Regions from separate parts of the Yinghuangia sp. YIM S09857 genome, predicted to be linked through region 2. Evidence: riboswitches for the same ligand, from Rfam matches in the RefSeq annotation. Region 2 holds a riboswitch; each other region holds the start of a gene.
What was found. Region 2 has a riboswitch for cobalamin ahead of ACRX5S_RS10765 (ribonucleoside-diphosphate reductase subunit alpha). Riboswitches for the same ligand answer to the same signal wherever they lie in the genome.
Positions count from the first base shown of each region.

Region 1: linked by a shared signal. The riboswitch ahead of ACRX5S_RS02910 (ABC transporter substrate-binding protein) and the one ahead of ACRX5S_RS10765 (ribonucleoside-diphosphate reductase subunit alpha) in region 2 are both predicted to bind cobalamin.
Region 3: linked by a shared signal. The riboswitch ahead of ACRX5S_RS02175 (putative cobaltochelatase) and the one ahead of ACRX5S_RS10765 (ribonucleoside-diphosphate reductase subunit alpha) in region 2 are both predicted to bind cobalamin.

Region 1 is NZ_JBPKBH010000001.1:680,852-685,218, reverse strand. It holds gene ACRX5S_RS02920 (ATP-binding protein) at 1-117, opposite strand, end outside; gene ACRX5S_RS02915 (LLM class flavin-dependent oxidoreductase) at 306-1,322, opposite strand; cobalamin riboswitch at 1,762-2,006, shown strand; gene ACRX5S_RS02910 (ABC transporter substrate-binding protein) at 2,115-3,749, shown strand; gene ACRX5S_RS02905 (ABC transporter permease) at 3,746-4,367, shown strand, end outside.
Region 2 is NZ_JBPKBH010000004.1:421,848-426,214, forward strand. It holds gene ACRX5S_RS10760 (M24 family metallopeptidase) at 1-945, opposite strand, end outside; cobalamin riboswitch at 1,215-1,480, shown strand; gene ACRX5S_RS10765 (ribonucleoside-diphosphate reductase subunit alpha) at 1,546-4,367, shown strand, end outside.
Region 3 is NZ_JBPKBH010000001.1:499,807-504,173, forward strand. It holds gene ACRX5S_RS02165 (class I SAM-dependent methyltransferase) at 1-551, opposite strand, end outside; gene ACRX5S_RS02170 (alpha/beta hydrolase) at 617-1,642, opposite strand; cobalamin riboswitch at 1,721-1,844, shown strand; gene ACRX5S_RS02175 (putative cobaltochelatase) at 1,964-4,084, shown strand; gene cobO (cob(I)yrinic acid a,c-diamide adenosyltransferase) at 4,259-4,367, shown strand, end outside.

The DNA of each region.
Region 1 (4,367 bases), on a different contig from region 2:
ATGGCCCGGCCGCAACGCGAGCGCGATCAGGAGGGCACGCAAGCGAGGCCCCGGCACGTCGACAAAGGAACCGTCCTCCGAGCGCACCTCAAATGGCCCAAGCATCGCGATCTGCACCCGCGAAGTTTGCCACGGGAGCGCGAGGCGGGCTGGGCGGAGGTCACGGCCCGCGCGGCCTGGATGGCCGGGCGTGATGACGTGCGCCTGCCGGGTCGGCGGGACGCAGGGCTCCGCGGCCCCCGGCTCCGCGCGGGCGCCGCAACCGTCAGGTGTGCGTCTTCACCTCCTGGTGCGCCACGCAGTCGTCAGGCGCGTGCGCCCGCACGGGCGACCTGACGGGCGACCTGACGGGCGATCAACTTCAGGGCAGGCAGAACCTCACGCAAGCCGAGCCGGACCGGTTGGGTGTGGCACAGCAGATCCGTCGCACCGGGGAGCCCCGGGTCGCGAGCCAGGACGGCGGCGACACGGTCGGGAGCGCCGTACGCGAACGCCCCGGCGTCCAAATACCCCTCCGCATCGAAGCCCTGCGGGTAGCGACCGGTGCGGATGCCCTCCTCGACCCAGCCCCGCAAACGCGGTACGAGGACGTCACGGGCGCTGTCGTCCGACTCGGACGGAAACACCGGGCGCGACACGGCTATTCGCGGCACGTGACTGGTCCGTTCCATGGTGGCGCGGTAGTTGTCGGCGAGCCGCGCGTATTCGGCGTCCTGTTTGTGCGGGCCTTCGGGACCCGGCCCGCGGCGCCCGTACATGATCCCGAGCCCGAGACGCGCCGCACGCTCCACGCCGGCCGCGGAGCCGGTGCCCAGCCAGACGCGCCCGGACAGTCCCGGTGCGGGAGGTGACAGACGTGCGCCGCCGGCGAGCTCGCGGCCGTCGAGGGCGTCGAGGAGCACGGGGAGCAGATTGTCCAGCACTTGGTGGCGGCGATCGTGGTCGAGCGCGAACGCGCGGGAGGCCACCGCGTCGGCCCCCGCCCCGATGCCGAGTTCGAGGCGGCCACCGCTCAACGCGTCGACCACGGCGGCATCTTCGGCGAGCCGAAGGGCGCTCTCGGCAGGGCCGACAACGACGGCGGTGCCCAGACGGATGCGACTCGTGTGCTCCGCGACGGCAGCGAGGAGCACCAGCGGCGCCGGCAGCAAACCACCCTGCGCACCGAAGTGATGCTGCGCCACCCAGAAGCTGTGGAACCCGAACTCCTCTGCTGCGACCGCGAGTTCAATGGTCTCCCGGTAGACCTGCCGCGTTGGGGCGTCCGCCGAGACGTGAGTGATCCAACCAAGGCGGGGCAGGCCGTGGGGCCGGTGGTGCATAGGCGTTCCCAGGATCGTGGCGCGAGGAACAGTGCCACGCGGCGCAGCGGAAGACGGCACGGGGATGGGCGGAAACGGACCGTGGATGCGAGAGCGTACCGACCACTCACCGGACGTCCGCCACAAGCCCCCGGTGTGGCGGCACAGCTGTCGTGCGCGAGGCGGGCCCGGAGAAGGTGACAAGACCCCTTTGTCCTCCTGCCCATTCAGGAAGCCGTGCGCGCCTGCGATCCGTCGAGTCGGGTGGGGAGTCTCCTGTATCGCGGACGGCCCGGATACGTGGTTCGTGCCGGCTGTCCGCGGTCATGGCGCGGACTGGACGTGGTCGATTCCGCTTCAGTGTTCCGCCGCCCGGTCCGCGCGTGTGTCACCCGCACGGCCCGCCGTCCGCGAGCAGGGTGCCACGCGCCCCGCGTGCCGTTCGCGGGATCCGGGCCGCTACCGTGGTGGGCGCATCGGTTCGCCCTTCGCCTTGTGCGGGAGGGCGTCGCAAGAGGGAACCCGGTGGGAATCCGGGACTGCCCCGCAGCGGTGAGCGGGAACGACCGCCGTCATGAGCACTGGACCGCACGTGGTCCGGGAAGCGACGGCCAGTAGGTCCGGGCCTGATGCCTCGTTCGGGGGACGAGGCGATGTGCCCGGGGGCCCGCGAGTCCGAAGACCTGCCGACGCCCGTACGCGGCATGCGTGCGGTTCCAGCCGGGCCCCGAGGGCGGGTCGTGCGGAGGCCGTTCGGCCGTGCGCTCGCTTGCTCTCCGGTTCCGGTGCCCGGAACTCGCGAAGGAGAGCGCCATGGCATCCCCCGACAGACCCGCGTCCGCGTTCGGCGGCCGCGTGCGCCGCCGAATGTCCGCGGCGGCCCGCCGCACACGCTTGGCCGCGGCCTCCGCCGCCGCGCTGGCCGTGCTGGCCACCGGGTGCGGCGGCGGTGACGATCCCGCGGCGAAGCCGCCCGGGGGCGCCGCCGAGAAGCCGCTGACGATCTACAACTCCTACCCGATCGCCGGCCTCGACCCCGTCGGCACCGGGACCAACTGGCTGTTCGACTGGGGCGTCGCGGAGAACCTGATGGAGGCGGGCGAGGACGGCGTCGTCCGGCCGTGGCTCGCGCAATCCGTGGTCCAGACTTCGCCCACCGAATGGCGGATCACGCTGCGTCCCGGTCTGACCTTCCAGAACGGCAAGCCCGTCGACGCCGCCGCCGTCGACGCGGCGCTCACCCGCCAGATCGCCAAGTCGAAGGCGGTACGCACCTACCTGGCCGAGGGCACGGCCGTACGCGCCACCGGGCCGCTCGACCTGGTCCTCACCACGCCCGCCCCCAACGCCGCCGTGCCCGCCGCGCTCGCCGCTCGCGACACGTCGTTGCAGATCTACGACACCGAGGCGGTCGAGGCCGCGGGCGGGAACTCCGCGAAGATCGTGAACTCGGGTGCGTTCACCGGCCCTTACGCGATTACCTCGTGGAGTCCCGACCTCCTCGGACTGACGCGGTACGACAAGTACTGGGCCGGCAGGCCCAAACTCCCGGCCGTGACGGTCAAGGTGGTCCCCGACGAGCAGGCCCGCATCGCGGGTGTGCAGTCGGGCGAAGCCCAACTCGCCTTCTACCCCTCGCCGGACGCCGGCCTCACACTCGCCGGGCGTACCGACGCGGCGCTCAAGACCTCGCCCAAGGCGCTCCAGGCGCTGCTGATCGACATGAACCTCACGGCCGCGCCGTTCGACGACGCGCGGGTGCGGCGTGCGTTCGCGCGGGCCATCGACTACCGCGAGTTGGGCGAGGACGTCGCCGAGGGCTCGTTCGCCACCGCGACCGGGCTCTACCCCGAGGGCTACCCGTACGCGGTCCCCACCCAGCGCACGGACATCGTCGAGGCGAACCGCCTTCTGGACGAGGCCGGTTGGCTCAAGGGCGGCGACGGGATCCGGAGCCGGGACGGCAAGCGCCTGACGGTCCGCTTCGTCACGCAGGCGCAGGGCCCGGAGACGAACGCCTTGGCCGTCGTCATCAAGTCCCAGGTCGCGAAGGCCGGTTTCGACCTCCGGATCGTGAACGCCGAGGACTCGGCCCGGACGAAGTCCGACCTCGGGGCCTGGGAGGCGTCCATCGGTCTGAACGGTTCGCTGTCCGGAACCGCCGACCCGATCCAGCCGTTCCGCGCCCGCTGGACGACCGGCGGTTCGGCGAACGCGCAGAAGGTGGCGGACCCGCGCGTGGATGCGCTCGGCGACCGGCTGCTCACGACGGCCGACCAGTCGGCCCGCGAACAGTTGTTGCGCGACGGGCAGGCCATTCTCAGCGAGCAGGAGGCGTACGTGGTCGCCGCCACCTACAAGCAGTTCGCAGTGGTGGCGGGCGGCGACTGGACCGCCTACGAAGTCTCCAACGTACGAAGGCACTTGCGGTTCGACACGGCGCCGTGACCACGAACTCCGCGCAGAACACGGCGGCTTCCGGTGCGGTCCGCGCCGAACCGGGGGCCGCCGGGCGGAGGCCGGTACGCACCGCCCTCCGCCACCCGGTCACCCGCCGACTCCTGGCAGTACCGATCACCGTCGCGGGTGCGGCGGTGCTGATCTGGGCCCTGCTGCCGCTCGCCCCGGGCGATCCGGCCCGGATGACGCTGACCGCGCAGGGCGTCCCCGAGCCGACGCCCGATCAGCTTGCGGCCACCCGCGCCGAGTTGGGTCTCGACCGGTCGCTGCCCGGGCAGTTCGGCCACTGGTTCGTGCGGGCGCTGCACGGCGACCTCGGTACGTCGTACCAGAGCGGTCGCCCGGTGTTGACGGAGTTGGGCGAACGCCTGCCGGCCACGCTGCGCCTGGGCTGCGCGGCCCTGCTGTTCGCCCTGGCCGTCGCGGTGCCGCTGGCCCTCGTGGCCGCGGCCTTCCGCCGCCGCCTGCCGGACGCGGCCGCCCGCACACTCGCGTTGCTCGGCGCCGCGCTGCCCGGCTTCGTCGTGGGTCTGATCCTCATTCAACTCGTGGTGATCGAGGGCGGGTTCGGATCCGTGGTGCTGGACGGGACGTGGTCCGAGGTGT
Region 2 (4,367 bases):
GCGGTCGGCCCAGCGGTGCACGTGTGGGAGGTCGTCGTCCAGCCAGTACGCGTGCCCGTCGTCCTCGACGACCAGCAACTCCTCGAACTTCGCTCCCACGCCCCGGAATCCGACGTGCGGCTCGACCGCCCACAGGCCGGGGGTCGCCGGATGGTCGGACAGTCTGCGGTGGTTCCACAGCGGCGACCAGCCCTCGCGGTGGCCGCGCAGTCCGTCGTGCAGCAGGCCGCGCAGCGCGCGCATGCCGAACCCGAAGGCGTGCGGCCGCAGTCGGGCGTCGGAGACCTTGTCCACACGGTGCGCGATGACCCCGAACGGGTAGGCGCGATGCCGGTTCTCGTAGCCCTGGCGGGCCATCAGGGCGTCGACGTCCAAATAGATCTGACGCAGCGTCCGACCGGCCTGCACGGCTTCGAGGATGAACGCGCGGTGCGCCGCGAGGTCGTCGAGGAGGCGGTCCACGACGGGGTTCGGGCCGAGCGACGTCGTGTACCCGATGTCGGCCGTGCAGCCGTCGAACACCGGGGCCACGTCGAGGATGAACGGCATGCCCTCGGCGAGCCGCCGGTTGGTCGCGAAGAACTGGTGCGGGACCTTGAAGCCGGTGAACGCGGTGCGGTCGCCGAACCACGCGAACGGCAGGTGCAGCCAGTCGCGTACGCCGTGTTCGACGAGCCACTGCCGCATCATCGCGGTGGCTTCGCGCTCGGTCGTGCCGGGGCGCAGGCGCGCCGCGACCGCCTCCGCGCAGTCGTAGGCCAGGCGTTGCGCGACGCGGAAGCCGTCGAGGTCGGCACCGGTCATGCCGGACGCGCCGACGGGTCCGCCCGAGGCGGCCGCAGAAGCCTTGCCGGCCGATCCGGCCGATCCGGCCGAAGGAGCCGAACCGCCCCTGCCGACCGGGCCGGTCGAGCCGATGGGTGGGTCCGTAAGCGGGGTCGCCATGCCGACCGCCTTTCGGAGAGGTGAACCGTGCGGGAACGGGGCGCGAAGCGCGCGAGCACGCGGCGAGCGGCCCAGGCGGAGGTCCGGACAGAAGGTGTTACCCGGGGTAACATACCTGGCTCCCGGGCGGGACGGAACCCCTCGCGCCGCGACGCGTGCCGCGCGACACGCCGAACACAACCACTGGTGGTTCGCGTCGGGGGTACCCACTACATATATGCTCCTGCTCGCAGCGAGTTCACCTGCTCCGCGCTGTCGGGGCAGGTGGCGAAAAGGTGCTGATGTCGTGTCATGCGGCATTGATCCTTTGAAGAGGGAACCCGGGTGCGAGCACTCGCGACACGTCGCGGCGCGCGTACGCCAAGCCGGGACTGCCCCCGCAGCGGTGAGCGGGAACGACCGCCGTCACCAAGCACTCCGGCCCCGGCCGGGGGAAGCGACGGCCACTAGGAACTCCGCGCTCCGGCACACCCGTGGTGTGCCGGTGCCCGGCATGCCCGCGAGTCCGAAGACCTGCTCGCCGCCCGTGCCCGCCCCCTGTCAGGCGGCGCACGGTGGTCACCGCATTTCGAGCTCGCGAGGAGAGAGCCCGTGACCGTCATGGACAGCGCGATTCCGCGCGCCCAGAACCACCCGGTATCAACCGGTTTGTCGGCATCCCCGGCGGACCCTGCCGCCGCCCTCGCCGCCACCGTCGCCGTCGTCGAGGCCCTCGCCGACGACCTCCACGACGTCGACCCGCGGCGCGTCGCCACCCGGGCCCTCGCCGGACTCCACACCGGAGCCACGGACGCCGAACGCGACGCCCTCGTCGTCCGCACCGCGGCCGAACTCATCGCCGAGGAACCCGAGTACTCCCGCCTCGCCGCCCGCCTCCTGGCCCGCACCATCGACGCCGAGGTCCGCACCCACGGCATCGCCGGCTTCAGCTCCGGCATCGCCCTCGGCCACACCGAAGGCCTCGTCGGCGACGAGACCGCCGCCTTCGTCGCCGCACACGCAGCGGAACTCGACGCCGCCGTAGACCCGTCCGCCGACCGCCGCTTCGAGTACTTCGGCCTGCGAACCGTCTACGACCGCTACCTCCTGCGTCACCCCGTCAACCGCGCCGTCGTCGAGACCCCGCAGCATTTCCTGATGCGCGTAGCCTGCGGCCTCGCCAAGACCGCCCCCGAGGCCGTCGGCTTCTACCGCCTCATGTCCTCCCTCGCCTACCTGCCCAGCTCCCCGACCCTCTTCAACTCCGGCACGCGCCACACCCAGATGTCCTCCTGCTACCTGCTCGACTCCCCGCAGGACAACATCGAGTCCATCTACGACATGTACGGCCGCATCGCCCGCCTCTCCAAGTTCGCCGGCGGCATCGGCGTCGCCTGGTCCCGCATCCGCTCCCGAGGCGCCCTCATCCGCGGCACCAACGGCCACTCCAACGGCATCGTCCCCTGGCTCAACACCCTCGACGCCTCGGTCCAAGCGGTCAACCAGTGCTTCGCCCCCGAGACGCCGGTGTTCACCGCCGACGGCCCCAAGGCCATCGGCGACGTGCAGATCGGCGATCTGGTGCTCGGCATCTCCGGCGAATACCGCGCGGTGGAAGGCAAGTTCGCGTACCTCCAGCGCGACCCGATGGTGCGGGTGGACGTCAAGCACGGCATCGCGCCGCTGGACGTGACGGCGGGCCACCCCTTCTACGCGGTCACCGGCGTACCCATGGAGACCACGCCGGCGCGGACGATGCGCCAGTTGCAGAAGGGCACGGTGCGCGCCGCCTGGACCGAGGCCGGGCACCTGCAAAAGGGTGACTTCGTCGCGCAGGTCATCCCGACGGAGACCGTGCCGGTCGAGGGCCTGACCGACGACGACGCCCGCCTGTACGGAATCCTGCTCGGCGACGGACACCTCGCCGCCGACGGCCGCGAATGGGGCGTCTCGGGGAACCCCGACAAGGACACCCACCTCCAGTTCGTCCGCGACTACCTCGCCGAACGCGACATCCACTATTGGGAGACCGCACGAGGGACGACGTACGCCCAGGTCCGCTGGGCCGCCGGGCGCGGCGTCACGCGTGACCTGGTCACCGGCCGCGTGCTCGGCGCCGGTCCCGCGACCCTGCCGTTCACCCGCGAGGACATCTACGACGGCAACCGGCGCAAGCGCATCGCGCGGCGCTTCGCCCACCTCCCCAAGTCCCAGGCCATGGCGCTGATTCGCGGACTGCTGGAGACCGACGGCGGCGTCTTGCGCGGCAAGGAGATCTACTTCACCAGTACCTCGGAACCACTCGCCGAAGGACTGCGCTACCAGTTCCTCCGCCTGGGGGTTCCGTGTGCCGGCCGGTATCGCGAACGCACCCAGGACCACGAGGGGATCCGTTCGGACGGCGGTCCGGTCGTCCTCACCGGCCTCGTCCGCTCCTACGACCTCCGGATTCCCGCGGTTCCGGAAATCGCCGAACTCGTCGGCTGTGCGCCGATGGGCAAGCGGAACTGGTTCATCTGGCAGGGCTGCGTCTTCTCCCGGGTCCGCTCGGTACGCGCCGCCGGCAGCATTCCCGTCGTGGTCGACCTGAAGGTGGAGGGCGACGAGTCGTACATGACGTCCTCTGCCCTCGTGCACAACGGCGGGAAGCGACGCGGGGCTGCGTGCGTGTACTTGGAGCCGTGGCATCCCGATGTCCTGGAATTCCTGGAACTCCGGGACAACACGGGGGAGGACGCGCGGCGGACGCACAATCTCAATCTTGCGAACTGGATTCCGGACCTCTTCATGCGGCGGGTCGAGGCCGACGGGATTTGGTCGCTGTTCGATCCGGACGAGGTGCCCGAGCTGCCGGACCTTTGGGGTGCGGAGTTCGACGCGGTGTACGAACAGGCGGAGCTGGACGGGCGGTTCGTGCGGCAGATGCCTGCTCGGGATCTGTATGCGCGCATGATGCGTACGCTCGCGCAGACGGGGAACGGCTGGATGACGTTCAAGGACGCGTCCAATCGCACGTGCAACCAGGCGGCCGAGCCCGGGAACGTCGTGCATCTGTCGAACCTGTGCACGGAGATCCTGGAGGTCACGAGCGACGGCGAAACGGCGGTGTGCAACCTCGGGTCGGTGCAACTCGGGGCGCACGTGACCGGGAACGGCGTCGACTGGGGCAAGCTGCGCGCCACCGTGCGCACCGCGGTCACCTTCCTCGACCGGGTCATCGACATCAATTACTACCCGACCGGTCAGGCCGCCGCGTCGAACCCGCGCTGGCGCCCGGTCGGCCTGGGCGTCATGGGACTTCAGGACGTCTTCTTCAGGCTCCGCTTGCCGTTCGACTCCGCCGAGGCGCGCGAACTGTCGACGCGGATCGCCGAGGAGATCTACCTGACGGCGCTGGAGACGTCCTGCGACCTGGCGAAGGAGGCCGGGCCGCATCCCGCCTA
Region 3 (4,367 bases), on a different contig from region 2:
ATGCCGCTCCAACCCGGCCGGGACTCAAGGACTTTGCGCCACGTGCCGTCCTGGTGGGACGGCAGGTCGGCGGGCGCGCGCCGGAAGTAGATGTCCTGGTAGTCGCGCACCCACGGGACCGTGTCGTCGTACGTGTTCCACACCAGCCCGAGCCCGCCGCCCGGGGCCAGCACCCGTTCGACCTCCGCGGGGGCGGCCTGCGCGTCGAACCAGTGCCATGCCTGCGCCGCGATCACCGCGTGCGCGGAACCGGCGGCCACGCCCGTGTGCTCGGCCGTTCCGTCCGCGACGGTCACCGAGGGCAGCAGTTCCACGAGGCGCCCGCGCATCGCCGCGACCGGTTCGACCGCGACCACGCGTGCGCCGGTGAGCATCAGCAGGCGGGTGAACAGGCCGGTGCCGGCGCCCAGTTCGACCACGGTGCGGCCGGCGCCCAGCCCGAGGGCGTCGGTGAGCTCGGCCAGGACCGGCAACGGGTAGGAAGGGCGCGCCCGTTCGTAGACGCGTACCGCCCGCGCGTAACCGGTGTTCGCGACCTCGTGAGCCCCCACGCGGCGATGCTAACAGTCCAGCACCGGGAATCGCCGCAGGTAGAACGGATTTTGTGTACTCGCCGTCACCTGTTAACCCGATCCGGTGACAGGCTTCGCGCGCCATGTGCCGACGTTGCGGACGGTACGTACGCGCCGATCCAGCGCGCCAGTTCGTCGAACACTCGGGCGCGCACCTCGGGGCCCGAGAGCGTCAGATCGTGCATGCCGCCGGGCACGCGCACGATGGTGACGTGCGGCCCGATGCGCGGCGCCAGCAGCGCGATGCGGTCCGCGTTCAACACCGCGTCGGCGGTGTGCAGCCCTTCGTGCCACACGCGCCCGTCCACGCTGGCGGTCGACGACATCGCCAACACCGGGCAGTCGACGGCGAGTCCGCGCGCGACGGCGCGGTGGCCGCGGTGCACGGCGGCCACCCAGCCCGCGTACGGCGCGATGCCCTCGATGGCCTTCCACGTCGGGTCGAACTCCCACTCGCCGTGGTGCCCGGCGTGCAGGCTCTGGCCGTAGCCGCCGCCGAGACCGCCGGGCAGGGGGCGCTGCGAGACGTAGTGGCGCGCCGCGTGCACGGCGCGCACGCCCACGGTCCGCGCCACGAGCGGGGCGTTCAGGTCGAGGAACGCGCTGTTCAGGAACAGCCCGTCGACAATCCCGCGCCCGGCGCGGTGGTGCGCCCACAGGGCCGCGATCAGGCCGCCGGTCGAATGGCCGTTCACCAGCAGCGTGTCGTGGCCCTCGGTGTCGCGCACGATCTGCGCGGCCAGGTCCAGTTCCTCGGCGTAGCGGCCGAGGTCGTCGATGTAGTTGGTGCGGCGGTGCGGGCGGATCGAGCGGCCGTACGAGCGCAGGTCGAGGGCGTAGAAGTCGAAGCCGAGCGCGGTGAACCGGTCGGCCAGGTGGGTCTGGAAGAAGTAGTCGTTGAACCCGTGGACGTACAGCACCGCGCGCCGGGTCGGAACGTCCGCGCGCCGCCGGACCAGGGTCGCGACGGCCTCGCCTTCGGCGTCGTCGCGGAGGCGGAGCGTCGCGCTCTCGTAGGGGGCGCCGAGGACGTCGGGAGCGTAGTCGGGGACGAGGCCGGGGTCTTCCATGGGGGCAGTCTGCCATCGCGGCGGGCGGGGTCGGATCAGGCGCGGGGGCGTGTGAGAGGCTGTCGCCCGACAGCAGGGAAGGAATCCGGTGCGACACCGGAGCGGTCCCGCCACTGTGACCGGAAGGCCAGGCCCGACCGGCGCGCCGACTCGTTCGACGCGTCCGCGTGCGGGGCATGAGCCCTCCGGGAGCCAGACACTTCCGGCTGTCCGGGCCCGTGCCGCGGGCCCGCCACCTACCAGGGCGTGGACACCCGAGGGAGGCCGACAGCCCATGTCGCCGCGCATACCGTGCCGTTCCCGGAGCCTGGCGGTTCGCCGGTGACCGCCGGGTACCCGTTCTCCGCCGTCGTCGGACTCGCCGACCTGCGCCTCGCCCTCCTGCTCAACGCCGTGTCGCCCGGCGTCGGCGGCGTGCTGGTGCGCGGGGAGAAGGGGACCGCGAAGTCGACCGTCGTACGGGCGCTCGCGGCGCTGCTACCGGACACCGCCACGGTGTCCGGCTGCCGCTTCGCCTGCGACCCCGCGGCCCCCGACACCGCCTGCCCCGACGGCCCGCACGACCAGGACGGGCCGGGCGAGGTGCGCCGGGCCCGACTGGTCGAACTCCCGGTCGGCGCCTCCGAGGACCGCCTCGTCGGATCCCTCGACCTGGAGCGCGCGCTGGCCGAGGGAGTCAAGGCGTACGAACCAGGACTGCTCGCCGCAGCCCACCGGGGGCTGCTGTACGTGGACGAGGTCAACCTGCTGCACGACCACCTGGTGGACCTGCTCCTCGACGCGGCGGCGATGGGCACCGCGCATGTGGAGCGCGAGGGCGTCTCGGTGCGGCACGCCGCGCGGTTCATCCTCGTCGGCACGATGAACCCGGAAGAGGGGGAACTGCGGCCGCAGTTGCTCGACCGCTTCGGTCTCACGGTGGAGGTCGCCGCGAGCCGCGAGCCGCGCGAACGGGCCGAGGTGGTGCGGCGCAGGCTGCGGTACGAGGCCGACCCGGAGGGTTTCGCACGCGGATGGGAGCACGAAGACGCGGCGCTCGCGGAGCGCATCAGGAGCGCGCGGGCGCTGCTGCCGGACGTCGTGTTGCCGGACGCGGAACTTGAGCGGATCGCGCGCGTGTGCGCGGCCTTCGAGGTCGACGGGCTGCGAGCCGACCTGGTCACGGCCCGGACGGCGATGGCGCTGGCCGCGTGGGACGGGCGTACGGAGGTCGGGGCAGGTGACGTCCGGCAGGCGGCGCGGCTGGCACTGCCGCACCGGCGGCGCCGAAATCCCTTCGACGCGCCGGGTCTTGACGAGGACAGGTTGGACGAGGCGCTGTCGGAGGAGCCGGGGGAGGTTGAGGGGTCGGACAGGCCGGGCGACGGCCCTGGGCCGGACGCCGATGCGGGCCGGAATCCGGACACCGACCCCGACCCCGATCCCGACCCCGACCCGGACGGCGGGCCCGACGGACCGGGTCCCGACGGGGGGCCGGGGGGCGGGGGAGCGCCGCCGGCCCCGCGGCCTGATTCCGGCGCAGGCGCGGACGCCACCTCCACGGCCCCGCTCGACGTGACACCACCGCCAACCGAACACCCGCGCTCCGCCCCGGAATCCGCAGCCGCCGCCGAGCAGCCGGCCGTAGCCGCGGCCGAGCCCTACCGTGCCCGGCTCATCGCCGTGCCCGGCCTCGGCCACGGCGCGGCGGGCCGGCGGTCGCGCGCCGAGACCGGGACCGGCCGTACGACCAGGGAGCGCCGGCCAACGGGGGCCCGCGCGGGGCACCTGCACCTGGCGGGCACCGTACGCGCCGCCGCGCCGCACCAGATCGCGCGCGGGCGACGCGGCCCGGGGCTCGTCGTGCGGCGCGACGACCTGCGCGAGGCGGTCCGCGAGGGCCGTGAAGGCAATCTCGTGCTCTTCGTCGTGGACGCGTCCGGCTCGATGGCCGCCCGCGCGCGCATGCGCGCAGTAAAGGGTGCGGTGCTCTCACTGTTGCTGGACGCGTACCAGCGGCGCGACAAGGTGGGGCTGGTGACCTTCCGGGGATCCGGCGCCGAACTCGCGTTGCCGCCCACGTCGTCGGTCGAGGCGGGCGCGGCGCGGCTGGCCGCGCTGCCGACGGGCGGGCGTACGCCGCTCGCGGCCGGGCTGCTGCGCGCGCACGAGGCGTTGCGCGTCGAGCGCTTGCGCGACCCCCGGAGACGTCCGCTTGTCGTCGTGGTGACGGACGGGCGCGCGACGCACGGCCGCGACGCGCTCGGCGAAGCGCGGCGCGCCGCCGGGTTGTTGGCCGCGTCGGGCACGGCGTCGGTGGTGGTCGACTGCGAGAGCGGCCCGGTGCGCCTCGGTCTCGCCGCACGACTCGCCGCCGACCTCGGCGGCCCCGTGCTGGGCCTCGGCGAACTTGCCGCCGACGGCCTGGCCGGACTCGTACGCGACTTCCGCACCGCCGTCTGACCGGCCACCGCCGCCGACGCGCCGCGAACCGCCGGCAAGCGCGAGTTCACGTGCGCGAGCGAGTCGATGGTGAGGCGATCACCAGAGCCGGTCGAGAACGACGCGTCTAGGGGGACAACCTCCCGGAAACGCACCCGCCCTACCCCGCCCCAGCCCGAACGCGAGGAGACGACCATGCCGCAAGGCAAGCCCGACCATGTCCCGGACGACGGCCTGACCACACGTCAGCGACGCGACCGCCCTCTCGTCGTCGTCCACACCGGCGCGGGAAAGGGCAAGTCCA